DNA from 4 places in the Colwellia sp. F1 genome. Region 1 is predicted to be linked to each of the others. Evidence: predicted binding sites of a transcription regulator. Region 1 holds the regulator's gene; each other region holds the start of a gene.
What was found. The regulator sigma-54, encoded in region 1, starts transcription at its own class of promoters, with help from an activator protein. The targets are predictions, from matches to a motif close to GTTGGCACGNNNNTNGNNT.
Positions count from the first base shown of each region.

Region 2: AC0UA9_RS11365 (FlgO family outer membrane protein) is a predicted target of sigma-54. The motif match lies at 1,590-1,608, and genes of this name have one in related genera.
Region 3: glnA (glutamate--ammonia ligase) is a predicted target of sigma-54. The motif match lies at 2,364-2,382, and genes of this name have one in related genera.
Region 4: AC0UA9_RS00840 (DUF1328 family protein) is a predicted target of sigma-54. The motif match lies at 1,496-1,514, and genes of this name have one in related genera.

Region 1 is NZ_JBWDLI010000015.1:68,637-72,958, forward strand. Features, by position in the region: gene lptB (LPS export ABC transporter ATP-binding protein) at 1-545, shown strand, start outside; gene AC0UA9_RS14065 (RNA polymerase factor sigma-54) at 678-2,189, shown strand; gene hpf (ribosome hibernation promoting factor) at 2,233-2,520, shown strand; gene ptsN (PTS IIA-like nitrogen regulatory protein PtsN) at 2,545-2,997, shown strand; gene rapZ (RNase adapter RapZ) at 3,074-3,928, shown strand; gene AC0UA9_RS14085 (HPr family phosphocarrier protein) at 3,936-4,274, shown strand.
Region 2 is NZ_JBWDLI010000010.1:144,035-148,356, reverse strand. Features, by position in the region: tRNA gene AC0UA9_RS11375 (tRNA-Arg) at 49-125, opposite strand; gene AC0UA9_RS11370 (flagella assembly protein FlgT) at 175-1,347, opposite strand; gene AC0UA9_RS11365 (FlgO family outer membrane protein) at 1,708-2,358, shown strand; gene AC0UA9_RS11360 (LPP20 family lipoprotein) at 2,374-2,841, shown strand; gene flgN (flagellar export chaperone FlgN) at 2,925-3,356, opposite strand; gene flgM (flagellar biosynthesis anti-sigma factor FlgM) at 3,437-3,739, opposite strand; gene flgA (flagellar basal body P-ring formation chaperone FlgA) at 3,931-4,322, opposite strand, start outside.
Region 3 is NZ_JBWDLI010000004.1:86,572-90,893, reverse strand. Features, by position in the region: gene glnL (nitrogen regulation protein NR(II)) at 1-68, opposite strand, end outside; gene AC0UA9_RS04795 (DUF4124 domain-containing protein) at 177-698, opposite strand; gene glnA (glutamate--ammonia ligase) at 896-2,302, opposite strand; gene typA (translational GTPase TypA) at 2,767-4,322, shown strand, end outside.
Region 4 is NZ_JBWDLI010000001.1:172,673-176,994, forward strand. Features, by position in the region: gene AC0UA9_RS00835 (response regulator) at 1-1,295, shown strand, start outside; gene AC0UA9_RS00840 (DUF1328 family protein) at 1,554-1,730, shown strand; gene AC0UA9_RS00845 (hypothetical protein) at 1,802-2,053, shown strand; gene AC0UA9_RS00850 (regulatory protein RecX) at 2,160-2,669, opposite strand; gene AC0UA9_RS00855 (DUF7281 domain-containing protein) at 2,677-3,594, opposite strand; gene AC0UA9_RS00860 (hypothetical protein) at 3,641-4,322, opposite strand, start outside.

The DNA of each region.
Region 1 (4,322 bases):
TACTCAACGATGAAGACGTTACCCTTGCTCCTATGCATGAACGAGCAAGACGTGGCATAGGCTATTTACCCCAAGAAGCCTCGATATTTAGAAAGCTCACAGTTACTGATAATATTATGGCTATTTTGCAAACTCGCAAGGGCCTTAATGAACACGAAAGGCAAAGTAAACTAGAACAACTACTAGAAGAGTTTAGTATTAGTCACATTAAAGACAACTTGGGTATGAGCCTGTCAGGTGGTGAACGAAGACGGGTAGAAATAGCAAGGGCATTGGCCGCTGATCCTGAGTTCATTCTACTTGATGAGCCCTTTGCAGGTGTTGACCCAATTTCTGTTGGTGATATAAAAAAAATAATTATTCACCTTAAAAATCGCGGTATTGGTATATTAATTACTGATCATAATGTGCGTGAAACACTTGATGTATGTGAACATGCATATATTGTTAGTCATGGTGAAATAATTGCTGAAGGTGACTCTGATCAAATTCTTGCGAATCAAACGGTAAGAGATGTATACCTAGGCGAACAATTCACGCTATAGTTAACTTAAGCATGAGAACTTTGGCTATACTGAACTCACTTAGGCTATACTAACCTTAAGTGACTAAAAGTAATTTTTAAATTAGTTATCATAATGTTAGCAATATTTATTAATAGGAAGTAAAAAAAGTAGATGCGCCCAACTCTGCAACTCCGAATAGGACAGCAATTAACGATGACACCGCAACTGCAACAAGCGATCAAGCTGTTGCAGCTGTCTACGTTAGAGCTTCAGCAAGAAATACAAGAAGTACTTGAAAGCAACCCTCTACTTGAAATAAGTGAACAAGACAGATCTAGCGCTGATACGGAAAATAGCGCTAACGATAGTTCAGAGAGACTTGAAGAGGCCTTTTCAGCCACAGCTGAAACAACGACCAGTGAAGAACCATCGGCAAGCATTGATGAAATTAGTACGACAGAAGCCATGGAAAAAAGTGATATTCCTGAAGAGTTAAACATAGATACAACTTGGGAAGAAAGCTACAGTGCCGGCACCTCAAACACTGGTGCTATTAGTAGCCCAGGAGAAGATTACACCTATCAAGGTGAAACAACTGACTCAATTCAAGATCACCTTTTATGGCAAATGGAGTTAACGCCTTTTTCTGAAACCGATAGAGCCATTGCCATAGCAATTATTGAAGCTGTAGACGATGCAGGTTACTTAACGGTTTCAAGTGAAGATATTTTAGAGAGTGTCGGGATTGAAGGGCTAGAGCTTGATGAAGTAGAAGCCGTTCTAAAACGTATTAATGTATTTGATCCTATAGGGGTTGCCGCGCCGTCGATTGCTGACTGTTTACTAATTCAATTAAACCAGTTTAGTTCTGACACTCCTTACTTAACAGAAAGCAAATTAATTATCAGAGAGCATATTGATTTACTGGGTAGCCGTGATTACCGTCAACTCATGCGTAAAACACGGCTGAAAGAGGATGACTTACGTGAAGTGATGCGGTTAATTCAAAGTTTAAACCCTCGCCCTGGTGATGTGATTGATAAAAGCGATGATCAATACGTGATTCCTGACGTTTCCGTAGAGAAAAAAAATGGCCGCTGGGTGGTTGAGTTAAACCCTGATAGCGCTCCTAAGCTGTCAGTCAATCAACAATATGCCGCCATGACTAAAACAACAAAGTCATCGAGTAACGACGGCCAATTTATTCGCGCTAATTTACAAGAAGCCAAGTGGTTTATCAAAAGTTTAGAATCACGCAACGACACTTTACTCAAAGTATCAAACTGTATTGTACAACGCCAACAAGGCTTTTTAGAACATGGTGAAGAAGCAATGCGGCCAATGGTTTTAAATGATATCGCTGAAGCGGTCGATATGCATGAGTCTACAATTTCTCGTGTAACAACACAGAAGTATATGCATACGCCACGAGGTATTTTTGAATTAAAATATTTTTTTTCAAGCCATGTTAGCACTGAAAATGGCGGTGAATGTTCGTCTACTGCTATTCGATCGTTAATTAAAAAGTTCATTTTAGCGGAAATACCTGCTAAACCGCTAAGTGATAGTAAAATGGCTGATTTACTAGCCGAGCAGGGTATTAACGTTGCTAGGCGCACAATAGCTAAGTATCGAGAGTCTTTAGCTATTCCACCGTCGAACCAACGTAAAAGTTTACTATAATCAGTAACTTTATTTTTAATTGAACTAAAGAAGGATCATACTTATGCAAATTAATCTTACGGGCCATCATGTAGATATCACTTCATCATTACGCAACTATGTTGAAACAAAGCTAGCCAAGTTAGAGCGTCACTTTGACCATATTACTAATGTTTACGTAGTATTAACGGTAGAGAAGTTAGATCAAAAAGCAGAAGCCACAGTGCATTTAAAAGGTAATGAAATTCATGCCTCTGCGGTGAATACCGACATGTATAGTTCAATAGATAATTTGGTTGATAAACTCGACCGCCAGATACTCAAATATAAAGGCAAAATAACCCAACATTAGCTTAGCGCCACCACTTAAATTATTATGACACTACAAAATATCTTAACACTGGACTGCACGCAATGTGCAGTACCAGTTCGCAGTAAAAAACGCTTACTTGAAAAAATATGTCAGCTTGCTGCCCAGGAATTAGGCAATGTAAATCCAACCGATCTATTAGATAGCTTACTGAGCCGAGAAAAAATGGGCAGCACAGGTATTGGTAACGGCATTGCCATTCCTCATGCTAGGCTCAGTAATACAGACAAAGCGGTTGCTGTTTTTTTAACCACTGAACAAGCCATTGATTTTGACGCTATTGACAACCAGCCAGTTGATATATTTATTTGTTTATTTGTCCCTGAAAATAACACACAGGAACATTTAGAAACACTGCAAAGCATTGCAAAGCTTTTTAGCGATCGTAAAACAGCTAAAAAAGTACGCAAGTGTATAAACCAAGAAGCAATGTTTGACCTGATTCAGCAAGCCATTTAAATTTTAAACAAGCAAAGTGACAACTTGTAACACCCTCGTTTCTCGACTTTTTTTATCCGCAATTGAGATTTAATATATGAAGCTTATAATTGTTAGTGGTCGCTCTGGCTCAGGTAAGTCTGTAGCATTAAGAGTATTAGAAGATTTAGGTTATTATTGTGTTGACAATATTCCCGTAAATTTACTGCCAGCATTAACGCACACCGTGATTAATGATTATGAAAATGTCGCCGTAAGTCTAGACGTGCGAAACTTACCTAACAACCCGCAAGATATAGAAGAAATCATTGAATATTTACCCAATGCCGTTGATGTTACCACCTTATTTTTAGATGCCGATGATAACGATCTGATTCGACGGTTCAGTGAAACCAGACGGTTGCACCCACTGATCAAAAATAATATCGCCTTAGACCAAGCCATAGCACTAGAAAAAGAATTGTTAACACCAATTTCAATCAATGCTGACTTATACATTAACACCAGCGAATTAAGCCCACACCAATTAGCTGATTTAGTGCGCGAGCGCATACTGGGCAAAAAAACGGGTAATATGGTGCTTGTTTTTGAATCATTTGGCTTTAAACACGGTATTCCAGCCGATGCTGACTATGTATTTGATGTGCGCTTCCTCCCTAACCCACATTGGGAAAAAGAGTTAAAACCCTATACTGGCTTAGAGCAACCAGTAATAGACTTTCTTGCCAGCCAGCCCATTGTCACTAAATTTATTTGGCAAGTTAATAGCTTTATGATGACTTGGTTGCCTCACTTAGAGCGCAATAACCGTAGTTATGTTACTATTGCTATTGGTTGTACAGGCGGCAAGCACCGCTCGGTTTATATTGCTGAATTATTAGCAAGAAACTTTATCAAAGAACAAAAAAATGTACAAACGCATCATCGAGATATAAAAAAAAGCATTGAGTAACGCCATTATGCCATCACATAAGCCTAAATTAGCAGCAAGCAGCACACCAACTGCAGAGACAGCGGATACCAATATCATCGTAAGTAAAGAAATTACCATTATTAATAAGTTAGGCTTGCACGCCAGAGCTGCAAGTAAGCTAGCCTTACTTTGCCAAAGTTTTTCGGCGAACATCACCTTATCGCTTGAGCAAAAAGAAGCTGACGCCAACAGTATAATGGCTATTATGTTATTAGCTGGCGGGCAAGGAAAAGTTGTAAAAGTAACCGCTCAGGGAGTTGATGCGCCAGCCGCTTTAGCAGCTATAAGCCAGTTAATTGGCGATAAATTTGACGAAGATGAATAAATAACATTAAATAACCAAAGCAATAAATAACATAAATATTAAGTCTAT
Region 2 (4,322 bases), on a different contig from region 1:
TGCTAACGTTTAAAAAGTATTGCTTTACAGTGAGTTGATATAAGCGAGTGGCGTCCCCTACAGGAGTCGAACCTGTAACCTATTCCTTAGGAGGGAATTGCGCTATCCAATTGCGCCAAGGGGACAAATTTATTTGAACAATACAGTGATGTTAAACACAATATTATATAATAATTAATACCGTACTGCTAAATCATTTATTTGAATATTGCCTAATAAATTATTATCGACTGTTCTTGCAGTAGCACTTTCTCTGGTGAGTTGCGTTACTTTTACTTTGTGTGGGCTAATATGGTAGCCAACGTACCTTTTTCCTTGTTGGCTAACAAAGCTGTTACTGTGGAGTAAGGTAAATTCATCGCCCACCTTCACGCCATGGTGCCGGCCTAAGTTAATGGTAATTTCATTCCCTCGCACCTGCACTATTTTACCCTCACTGGGTTCGCACATAATGTTTTCGTCAATATCAGCTACTGCGTTATCAAGTAAGGTATTTATCATATTTCCGTAATGACTTTGCCAAAAAGCAATAGCATTAACATCAATATTATCTCGTTTATTAAAGTCCCACACGGCTGAGTCTTGATAATGCTGTTGCCATATTAGTTCACCACTTAAACCGTTATAGAGGTAAAGTGTAACCGCAAAACTTCTAGGGTAGGTCGGTTGCTGCCATACTTTAAAAGCATTAGTTCGTTGGCCGTCAGATGATAAATCATTAATGTCACTATAGAGAACATATTGGCTGTCGGTTGTTTCAGCGAGTGATAGGGTTAATTGCTTAATTTTTTCTTCATTAAAACTGTGCTTCAAACGAGAGAACTCAGTTGCATTTTTAAGTAATAATTTAGCATCACTATAACTACTTTGGCTGGTTAATTTTTTTTGTAATTGCTTTATAACCCCAGCATCTATTTGATAAATACTGCCCAAGTTTGCTTGCTCTCTTTGGAGTATGTGGCTCTTAGTGAGCAAGATGGATTTTTTGTAATCTAAAGAAAAACATTTTCTTTCTTGCGGAAAAATATCTGCACGCACGGTAACACTAAGCATGTTATTGCTGTGTACTTCTTCAATTAATTCAATCGAGTTAACGCTGCCACTAGCGCGAATACTTATTTGGTCTTGTGTTAATAAACCATTCACTACTTGTTGAATGCTTGAAACGCTAGCACCTGCGACTAATAAAGCTTTCTTTAACGCATTCTCCATGGCTTTCGTACGCGCCACTTCAACAGAATCTTTAGCGGTTGATGCATGCCCTTGTGCCTCATACCACTGTGCGTTCGCTGTGCTAGTTAACATTAAGCTGACAAGTAAAATCGATATTTTGGTTATAGTATGCATATACTCTCTCATCAAAACAAAAGCCTATTGTTAGGCATGATGCCATTAGTAATTAACGTCTATCCGGTACTTAAGAATAATCTATGCACAATTTATGCCTGTTGTTGGTGATGCAGATGTTAATAATATAAATTTGCTGTATTTGTTTAGTCGTTTTGCGAGTGCCGTTTGGTAAGCAAAGCACTTGCCGCCAACAGCGCCTCTCTTTGCTAGCTAAACTTGCTAATAAAACAGAAAGTACTATTGGCTTGAAATATGCATTGTATAATTATAATAATATTGAATACTCAAATAACTAAAGTTATCAGTGTTTAGGCTAGCATCTTATAGTGTAAACGTTGAATTATTAAGGGGTGTACTATGAAAAAGTGGTTTATACCATTAATTTTACCCGTACTTGTATCTTGTAGTGGTAGTAGAACAGGCAATGACAATTTTTATCAAGTAGCACAAACAGATCAGGGTGAGATAAACCATTATAGCCTACCTAAGCATGCGATAAATGATTTGGTCAAAGGCTTAGTATATCAACTGTTAACTAGCAGTACTTTTATTGATGATAAAGCCCCAATAGCGGTAGGTTCATTTGTAAACTTGCACGATCTTGAATCCACTAATTGGTTAGGGAACCAAATTGCTGAAAGCTTTATTTATGAATTACAACACCATGGAATGTCAGTAGTTGACTTTAAGTCAATGGGGCATATTCGTGTGACTAAAACCGGTGATTATGTCTTTACCCGAGACTGGCAGGAATTGCCTGGGCGTCAGGATATTGACTATGTTGTTGCAGGCACTATGGTTGAACAAGAAGACGGCATTATTATTAATGCGCGTATGGTGGGTATTCAATCTCATTTGGTTGCTGCTACAGCCCAATCTTTTATCCCAAAGTGGGCTTTAGGGCGTGAAAAGAACGACAGTGATCGTGTTAAAATAAAAGAGGGTAAGCTCATTAGAAGTAATGATGACTTAATTAAAATGCAGCGTACTGTGATAACTCAACAATAAATAATAGGTAATAATATGATAAATATACTTTGCAAAAGCACTGTTGTGCTTGTAAGCCTACTTTTTATTAGCGCTTGTACAAACCTTTATGATAAACATGTTCAGTGGCAGGCCATTGAACCAGAGGTTTTTCCGATCATTTATGGTGTAGGCTATGCACCTATTAGTTTACAAAAGTCAGAAAATGAAACCCAACGGATGTTAATGGCCATTAAAGCGTCGAAGATTGCCGCTTATTCAGAGTTAGCCGAGCAGGTGTATGGTCAAAAAGTTACCAGTAGCACCACAATGGCAGATATGATTATTGATAACCAACAATTGTCATCGTCGATTAAAGGTTTAATTAGAGGAGCCAAAGTTGTCAAAAGTTACCCCGTTGGAGATACATACACAACAGAGCTACAGCTAGACTTTAAAGATGTTTATGAAATTTACCAAGCGAGTATCCAGCGTAAAGAAATAAAAAAAGTAGACTACTTTTAAGTAAGAAGGACATAGTGTATCTCTGAATTACTGAACTAGACGGTAAACCTTTTGCTAGCTGGTTGTGCTTAGCCCAAGCATACTTAAGCCTTTAAACCTATACTGCTTAAGCCACCAGATTTTTTACCTTTATTATCATAAGTAACAGAATTCTTGTTATTGTTTTCTAATAAAGTGGTTTTCATACGTTCAACGGCCAGTTGAGATTGCACGATTATTTGACCATTAATTTGGTTTTTTTGTTGGCAGAGTTGCAATAAATTTTCAATGTCAGTTAGTGCTTCATCAAGTAAACCGGCCTTTTTATCTTGGGCAAATGCCTGGTTAACCATTATCTTTTGATCTAAGGCTTGTATCGCAAGCAAGGCTTGGTTTTTCTGCTCACTAATTTGCAGTAATGCCTCAGGTTGGTGCTGCTCTAAAATGCGCTTTTCGTCGTCAATGATTTGTTCAAGTGATTGTAACTGAGCAAACTGTTGGGCAAGCAGCTCTAATGATTGAGATGAAGCTGACATGAAAGTACCTTTAAATATAAGTAAAAGGTGATTATCACCCAGTCTACTGCTTAGATCAAACGATAAACTAAGGGATTAAACTATAAACTAAACTCAAACTTTGCCATGCTAGCAGCAAGTTTTTGAGAGTCAACTTTATACTCGCCAGCGGCAATTGTTTTTTTCAGCTCTTCAACTTTTTTTTGATCAATGACAGGTGCATCGGCAGATTTTTTTTGCAGCTCTTTAAATTGTTGTGCTTGTGGGGTAAAAGAAACAGAATCGCGAGCAGCATGTTTTACTTGGGTATCGTTTGCTGTTTGAGCGTTTGCCTGCTTATTTTGCGCCAGCTTACTTTGATTAATATGAGCTTGATTATTTAAGTTGTTGATATTTATAGTCATAATGTTACCCTGCGGTAAAGGTGTATTTTGTCAATTTGTTCGTTAGCTTTATATCGGCAAGCTGCACGATAACTTTAGTAAAAGTTTTGTTAAATTACCGTTTTATTTTGGTTGCGGGTATCAAGCAAAAAATACAGCCTTCTGTTAGCGCTTTAACGATGAATCTTACTCTCTAAGTGAGCGCTAAAAAATTATAGGTTAATTACCACTTGGTTAACAGCACTAATTTTAGGCTTTATTATGCGTCCTGAACGTGTATTTTTAACCCTAATTTGTTCATTTAGGTTACCTGAGCTTAGCGCAGTTCCCTTCGTTTTAATAACAAAATTATCGCTTTTTGCAGTAATAGTGACAGTATCACCCTTGCAGACTAAGCAAATACTATTTTTAGTGATGGCATTATCTATACCTATTCTTCTTTCTGCTTTACTCCCAAGCACTGCATTAATATCACTTAATCTTTCCCCCCGAATTCTATTATTTGCGATATAATCTATAGCGATATTCTTTTTTGTCAGTATTTCGCCTTTCTCAATAGTACTTGTGGTTATAACCACAGCAAAGGTTCGTTCAATTTTAGCGA
Region 3 (4,322 bases), on a different contig from region 1:
ACTAACTGGCTAGCCAGTGTTTGCTGGTAACTCACCTTAACTTGTTTAATTACTTCTTTTGTTTGCAAAACAAAGCCTCCATACTCTCAATGCACTGATTTGGTGCATTTAATGTAGTATATGTTAGAAAGGTTTTATTTGCAGCGTAGAATGTTGCTATTTAGCGCTTATTTCCGCTAATTTACCGAGGCACGGTGCATATAAAACGTTATTGACTTAGATGTTGCAATTATCTTGCCTTTTTCGTTTAGTACGTGCATTTTTATTTGATGTTCACCACGGTCAACATTTTTAAGCGAAAAGCGGCTATCACCTTGGGGTTTTTGGTAGGGTTCGCCATCCAGCATTAATTGAATGGTTAAGCCAGGCTTAAATACGGGTTGAATAACCGCACTAATAAAAACAGAGCCTGTGTTATCACGAATAGTGGCTTGATCTTTAGGTTGGTGAATAGTGATTTGATATGCTTCAGATACTTTTTGTGGTTTGATGTCTAATACTTGTATTTCTAGTGACCCTGGCGACTGTACTATGTTGCCAAGCTTCGTTGTTACTTCTTCCGCACCTGGCCTAGGTGTGTCAGAGTAAACCAACTCACCTTTGTCATTATGCCACACATATATCTTTGTTGTATTAGCACTTAAAGGTAGCATTAATGATAGTGTTAATAGCAGTAATAAAAACTTAATTATGGTCAATTTCTATATCCTGTTGCTTCAAATATATCCCAATATACACTCGCTAGTTACAATTTATACAAAAGTAACGCACTTTACCACAGATAAATGACTTACTTGGTGCTTGCTTTTTATACAAGGCATAATACAGTACATAAAAAAGCTCACCGAAGTGAGCTTTGCTGTTTAATGTCTTTCGTTTGCAGTAGTACTACAATTTAAACACTGTAGTATAATTCAAACTCTAATGGGTGAGTTGTCATATTTACTCGTTGAGACTCTTCTCGTTTTAATGCAATGTATGCGTCAATCATGTCTTTATCCATTACACCACCGGCGGTTAAGAATTCATGATCAGCCGCTAAGCTATCCAGTGCATCATCAAGTGATGTTGCCACTTGTGGAATAGCAGCAGCTTCTTCGGCTGGTAAGTCATATAAATCTTTATCCATGGCATCACCAGGGTGAATTTTATTTTTAATACCGTCAATACCGGCCATTAATAATGCTGAAAAAGCTAAATATGGGTTTGCTGCAGGATCTGGGAACCGTGCTTCAATACGTGTTGCTTTAGGCGTTGGTACAGTTGGAATGCGAATAGAGGCAGAGCGATTACGCGCTGAATAGGCAAGCATTACCGGTGCTTCAAAGTGTGGAACTAAACGCTTGTAAGAGTTAGTTGATGGATTAGTAAAGGCATTCAAAGCTTTAGCATGCTTGATGATACCGCCAATATAATAAAGTGCCAACTCAGATAAACCGCCGTATTTATCGCCGGCAAATAAATTTACACCATCTTTGGCGAGTGACGAATGAACATGCATACCTGAACCGTTATCACCTACTAATGGTTTTGGCATAAAGGTTGCTGTTTTCCCATAGGCATGCGCTACATTATGAACAACATACTTATATATTTGTACTTCATCAGCTTTTGATACTAAGGTGTTAAAGCGACAGGCAATTTCGTTTTGACCAGCAGTAGCAACTTCATGGTGATGTGCTTCAACCACTAATCCCATGTCTTCCATTACTAAACACATCGCTGAACGTAAGTCTTGTGAAGAGTCTACCGGAGATGTAGGGAAGTAACCTCCTTTAACACTTGGGCGATGACCCATATTACCATCTTCATATTTAGTACCTGAATTCCAAGCAGCTTCTTTATCATCTATTTTATAGAAAGAGCCACTCATATCGGTCTGAAATCTAACATCATCAAAGACAAAAAACTCAGGTTCAGGGCCTATTAACACAGTATCAGCAATGCCAGTACTACGTAAGTAATCTTCTGCACGTTTGGCTACAGAGCGAGGGTCACGGCTATAGCCTTGCATCGTGTTGGGCTCAAGGATATCACAACGAATATTTAGGGTTACTGCTTCAGTAAAAGGGTCTAATATAGCGGAATCAGCATCTGGCATCATCACCATGTCAGATTCATTTATACCTTTCCAACCTTCAATTGAAGAGCCATCAAACATTTGTCCATCTTCGAAAAAATCTTCGTCGACTTGATGATGGGGAATAGAAATATGTTGCTCTTTACCTTTAGTATCAGTAAAACGAAGGTCAACAAATTTAACATCGTACTCTTTTATTAAATCAAATACTGCTTGTGACATTTTGTCTCTCCAGGAGGTTAGTTTAAAAGTTTTTGGTATATAACCATGTTGTGATGAATATAAGCTAATATTGTGCCAATAATTAAACTTAATATAATCAATGGATTAAGTTATCATCGAAAAGACCGATGCACTATGTTAGTGCATTAAAAGATCTTTTTGGTGCATTTTAGATATATATGCTGTTAATTGGAGGTAACTATATCTTATTTTGATCATTTTTCCTGTACTAATTTAGCCACCTTGGAACAAAGCAAAATGAAGGCTATGTTGGGAGGGAACAACTTTGTGCAGCAAAAAGTCACGTTGTTACTAAAGTGCTTAAAAAGCGATCGCTTGGTCGTTGGATAAAAAATATCTTTTAATGCAAAAAGGCTGTATAATACGCGCCCTATTGTAGCCCTAGTTATTTATGCTTCAGTTTAATGAGGTATTAAATAATAACAAAACAGCGAGTAACGCCTGTGTTAGATAAATTAAGAAATGTGGCAATTATTGCTCACGTTGACCATGGAAAAACCACCCTAGTTGATAAATTACTTGAGCAATCAGGTACTTTTGATGAACGCGCCGGCCATGACGAGCGTGTTATGGATTCTGACGATATAGAAAAAGAGCGTGGTATCACCATCTTAGCTAAAAACACAGCTATTAACTGGAATGGTTACCGTGTCAATATTGTAGACACCCCAGGCCATGCCGATTTTGGTGGTGAAGTAGAGCGTGTTATGTCAATGGTAGACTCAGTGCTATTAATTGTCGATGCGCAAGAAGGCCCCATGCCACAAACGCGTTTTGTAACGCAAAAAGCTTTTGCTCAAGGTTTAAAGCCGATTGTTGTTATTAATAAAATTGACAAACCTGCTGCCCGCCCTGATTGGGTTATGGATCAAGTGTTTGAATTGTTTGATAACCTTGGTGCTACCGACGAGCAGCTTGATTTTAAAGTCGTCTATGCTTCAGCCATTAATGGTTGGTCTTCTCTTGAAGAAGGCGAAGTGGGTACTGACATGACAGCACTATTCGATACTATTATTGATGAAGTACCAGCACCAAGTGCTGATCCAGACGGCGCCTTTCAAATGCAAGTCTCGCAACTTGATTACAGTGCATATTTAGGTGTAATTGGTGTTGGTCGTATAAAGCGTGGTAGTGTTAAGCCAAACCAACAAGTGACTATTCAATTAGCAAACGGTGGTTTACATAACGCCAAAGTAGGTAAAGTATTCGGTTACCTAGGCCTTGACCGTCATGAAATTGAAGAAGGTTTTGCTGGCGATATAATCGCCATTACCGGCTTAGGCGAATTAAAAATTTCTGATACGATTTGTTGTCCGACAGAAGTTGAAGGCTTACCGGCACTATCAATTGATGAACCAACCATCAACATGACCTTCCAAGTAAATACCTCACCATTTTGTGGTAAAGAAGGTAAGTATGTTACGTCACGTAATATTAAAGACCGCTTAGAAAAAGAACTAGTACATAATGTTGCTTTACGTGTTGAGCAGCTAGATGACCCTGATAAATTTAAAGTATCAGGCCGTGGTGAGTTGCACTTAGGTATTTTAATTGAAAATATGCGTCGTGAGGGTTATGAGCTAGCCGTTTCGCGCCCTGAAGTTATCGAGCGCATGGTTGACGGGGTACTATACGAACCCTATGAAACCGTAACTATTGATGTAGAAGAAGCGCATCAAGGTTCTATCATGGAGAAAATGGGTCTTCGTAAAGCTGAATTAACTGATATGGCGCCAGACGGTACTGGACGTATCCGTATGGACTTTATTATGCCAAGTCGTGGTTTAATTGGCTTTCAAACAGAGTTTATGACCTTAACGTCAGGCTCAGGCTTAATTTATCACACATTCTTTGAATACGGGCCGCATAAAGGTGGCGATATTGGCCAACGTAAAAATGGTGTGATGATTGCCAATGCTACGGGTAAAGCCTTAACAAATGCGCTTTTCAACCTACAATCTCGTGGCCGTATGTTAATTGGTCATGGGGTTGATATTTA
Region 4 (4,322 bases), on a different contig from region 1:
CAGACAAAGGCTTAGGTTTACACTTAACCGCTAAATCAGCACTGCCTATTAACATTTTTGCCGACTCACTTAGATTACGCCAAGTACTCATTAACATTATTCATAACGCAATTAAGTTTACCCAGCATGGCGCTGTAACTATAGACATTTGGTTAGATGAATCACCTGAGCTATACGGTTTATATTTTTCAATTACAGATACTGGCGTTGGTATTCCAAATGAGTTGTTAACGACTATTTTTAAACCTTTTGAACAAGTTCAAGACATTGTTTCACGTAATGAAGCAGGTACAGGCCTTGGTTTATCAATATGTAGTGAATTATTAAAACACATGGGTGGTAGAATTTCAGTAGAGTCAACCGTTGATATTGGTAGCAAATTTGTTATTGTTATTGACCCAGGAAAAATAACTGACACCAACAAAGAACACTTTAGCTTCAAACACAGTAATTCTCCCACCACCACAGAAACTGTCAATCAACTCTCTGCCAAGGTGCTTATTGTAGACGATATTAACGATATTCGGCGATTAATTGGCTATACATGCCGCACATTCGGCCTGAGTGTAAGTTATGCTAACAATGGCAAACAAGCCATTAGCCAAATAGTTTCTGCATACCAATCTGACAAGCCTTACGACCTAGTATTAATGGATATTCATATGCCTGTTTTAGATGGCAAAAAAGCAATATCACAATTAAGAGCAATGAATATTCATACGCCAATACTGGCCATCACAGCCGCAGCAATGAAAGGAGTACGAAAAGAACTGAATGACTTAGGCTTTAATGACGTAGTTGCCAAACCTATTGATAAAAACGAACTTTACAAAAAAATAGTGCAGCAGTTAACCCAACAGCCAAAATGCACTAACACTACCCAGCTTCACACAGACACATTTATACAAAAGACTAACAATAGCAATACAAACCAACGGGTACTGCTAATAGAAGATGATATTGACACTGCAGAGATAACCGCCTTATTACTGAACAAAATTGGTAAACAAGTTGAAATAGTCAATACAGCCACACAAGCACATAACACCATTAAAACTGACAACAATTGGCAGCATATTTTGGTTGATATTAATTTACCTGACGCTAACGGCCTAGAGATGATAGCAAAGCTTAAGCAAACAGTGCCTAGTGCTGCTATTACTATTGTGAGCGGGCACGATATAACCCAAGCACAATTAACGCAGTTAGGGGTAAAAAACGCCCTACTCAAACCTGTTAACTTAACCATGCTACAAAAACTGTTCTTCGATAACCCTGTACCGAAAAGATCTTAATGTTTTTGTTAGAAGATACTGATACACCTTCAAATCTAGGGGCTAATCCTTTAAGCGCTAACGCTTAATCGCTTTAGTAAACCAAGAGCAGATTAGTTCGGCTGGTAACTTCTACATAATGGCTTGTAAAATTTACCCGTTTAGGTTTTTTATAGCGACTAACTGTACAACAAAAACAAAATAAAACAATGAGTTAGAAAGTTGGCATACCTCTCGCTTAATTAAAGGTAAGTAATAATAAAGTAAAGGAGAAGTTTTATGTTAAGTTGGGCACTCACTTTTTTAGTTATCGCAATTATAGCTGCAATTTTTGGCTTTGGTGGTATAGCAGGCGCAGCAGCAGGCATTGCAAAAATCATCTTTTTTATTTTTGTTGTGTTATTAGTTATCTCATTAATAGCAAACGCATTACGAGGAAATGCACCTAAAGCTTAACTATTTATAGCTTAATTATTTATAGCTTAATTATTTAAATTTTTATATTTTAATCTTTTAAGGAAATACTCATGAACAATACAAATAAAAGAATTTCACTCATGGCCATTGCACTAACAACGGTATTAAGCTTAAGCGCCTGTAGCGACGACGATAAAGAACAAGTTAATAACACACTAGATAAGGCTATCTCTACTACACAAGATGCTGCCAAAGAGGCAAGCGAAAAAGCGAAAGATATGGCCACTGATGCCGGTAATGCCATTGAAGATGCGTGTGAAAATGCGAAAGAAAAATTAGATACGAAAGATACCGACTGTTAAAAGCCTATAGAGTTAAGCAATAACAAAGATTATAAAAACTGTTATTGAACAGCAAAACTTAAAAAGCTAGCACTTCGCTGGCTTTTTATTTGCCTGCCCCGACCTGTTAATCCCATGCTTGCTCTGCTGAATACGTAACGGCTTTATTGGCAATGGTGTATGAAAATCCTTTCGATATTAAGTGCCGCAATGCTTTTTGTTTGCGCTTAATATCGTCTATTGGCTCAGGCCCAAACTTTCTTATTTTTAACATTAACGCTCGGTCAAAATACTCTTGGTCACTGGTGTCTATTGTGCTAAGACAATCATTTATTATTTGCGAAGAAAAGCCTTTGGCATACAACTTCTCTTTTATTTTATTAGGTCCGATATTCTTTTCTGATAAACTCTCGGTTAGGCGTTGTGCGTAACGCTGATCATCAACAATTCCTCGCGTTATTAAGTAATCGAGAGCTTGCGTATTAAATTGTGTATCATCTTTAAATAATAGGTTAGCTTTTTGCAGTAGTGTCTTAGCGGAGTAATCACCATATCGTTCAATCATCCATTGCATATAACCCTTGACGCGCTCATAAGTAATTACTTGTTGCTTAGCATCTTGCTTTTTTTTATACATGGTAAGGTTAAGTCCTATTGCTTAGTTTTAATAATGTTAACGCAATATTATGAGTAACAATATGTTCTTGTTTGAGTGTTTTTTGCTGGTTTAATATCACGGTAAACAGTGACAGCCATGCAGGTTTTTGCTGAGATTGCGCTTCTGCTTTTCTGTGTGTATTTTGTAAAAACTTAATAGCAGCGCCCTGCTCAAACCATTCCTTTTCGCTCCCTTCAAGGCTATTAACAACTTGCTTGAACTCTTCAATGTTTTTAATTGTTAGCCAATAATCAGCATGACACGTTAACGCAATTTCAATGCCCTTGGGGTCAACATCACTAAAGCATATTCGCTGATGATTGTTAAAACGACGAAAAAATTTATAAGCAGTACCCGTGCTCTGCTGTTTTTTTAAATCGCCTCGATATAGCCACAATGCATCCTTTAATTCTTCATTTATTGAGGGTAAATTTAAAGCCGATAAACTGGCCATGACCGCAAGATTTTCTACCAGAACAATTGTTTTATGTTCAATTGATTGAATATCATCGGCTTTCACATAAATACCCAATGACGTTAATGAAGGTAGCTGATGGCGCGTTTGATTAATTTTGATCGTTGATAAACTATTGATTAAAATAAAGTCTTTACTAACAGGCAAGCTGTTTATTTTTTCATTTCTATTTTTATTGGCGTTTATATTTCTACTCTTTTGTTCCGGGTATTGATCATATTTGATATCAACACCAAGCAATTTTTGTATGTTTTTACTTAGCGCTAAAATATCATCTAGAGTAAAGCTTAAGTACATTTTACTTAAATCAAGCTGACCAAAGTTATGCTCGCTGTACAGTTTTGTCGCGAAAGCGGTATTTTTTATTTTACCGCCCTGTCTATGTTTTTGGAGCTTGGCTTGAGTGAAATTATAAAGATTTTTATTCATTAGTTAGTAACCCAGCTGTTAACTCTGACTTTAGCTCACGTTTACATTACGGCTTTAACGTAATGACTACATCACTATAACGGTAATTATCTGTTGTACCGCTGACGGCAACGCCTTTCATTTTTATATTGAGCGCACTTTGCTGTGCATTGGTTAATTTACAATAACAACTAAACACTAGCTCTATCCATGCCGTTGGCGAAATAATTTGTGACTGTTCAAGCCAAGTGTTTTGCTGTGTTTGATAAAAATTTAAAGCTGAAACAGCAGTGTTATTGATAATAACGTGTTCAAATAATTGTTCTGTTTGTTGTTCAAAAAAGTCTTCTTCTACCAGTAGTGTTTCTATCACATCAACACTTACTTCACTGCTTGTTCTTGTTTTAAGAGGTGAAGCTGTTACTTGTTTACGTAATGAGTGTACTAATTCAAGTAATGGTTGTTCAATGTCTGTTTGTTTCGTGTCAACATAACTTTTAAGTGGCATTGCAGGAGAATACTTAAGCGCCTGGGGTAAATTGGGTAATTCAAATAAATTCTCATCAAGCTCAAACTCAGGACTTTTGCGCAAAAAACGCGCCATGCTACGGAGTTGGTTTGCTTGCTTCTCATCTTGGCGCAAACGAAATAAACTAATGCGCATGTTATCAATAATTAACCGCAGCTTAGGTAGTATTTGGTTGTACCAGTAAACAAAGCTTGATATTTTGCGGGCAAACTCATTAGGA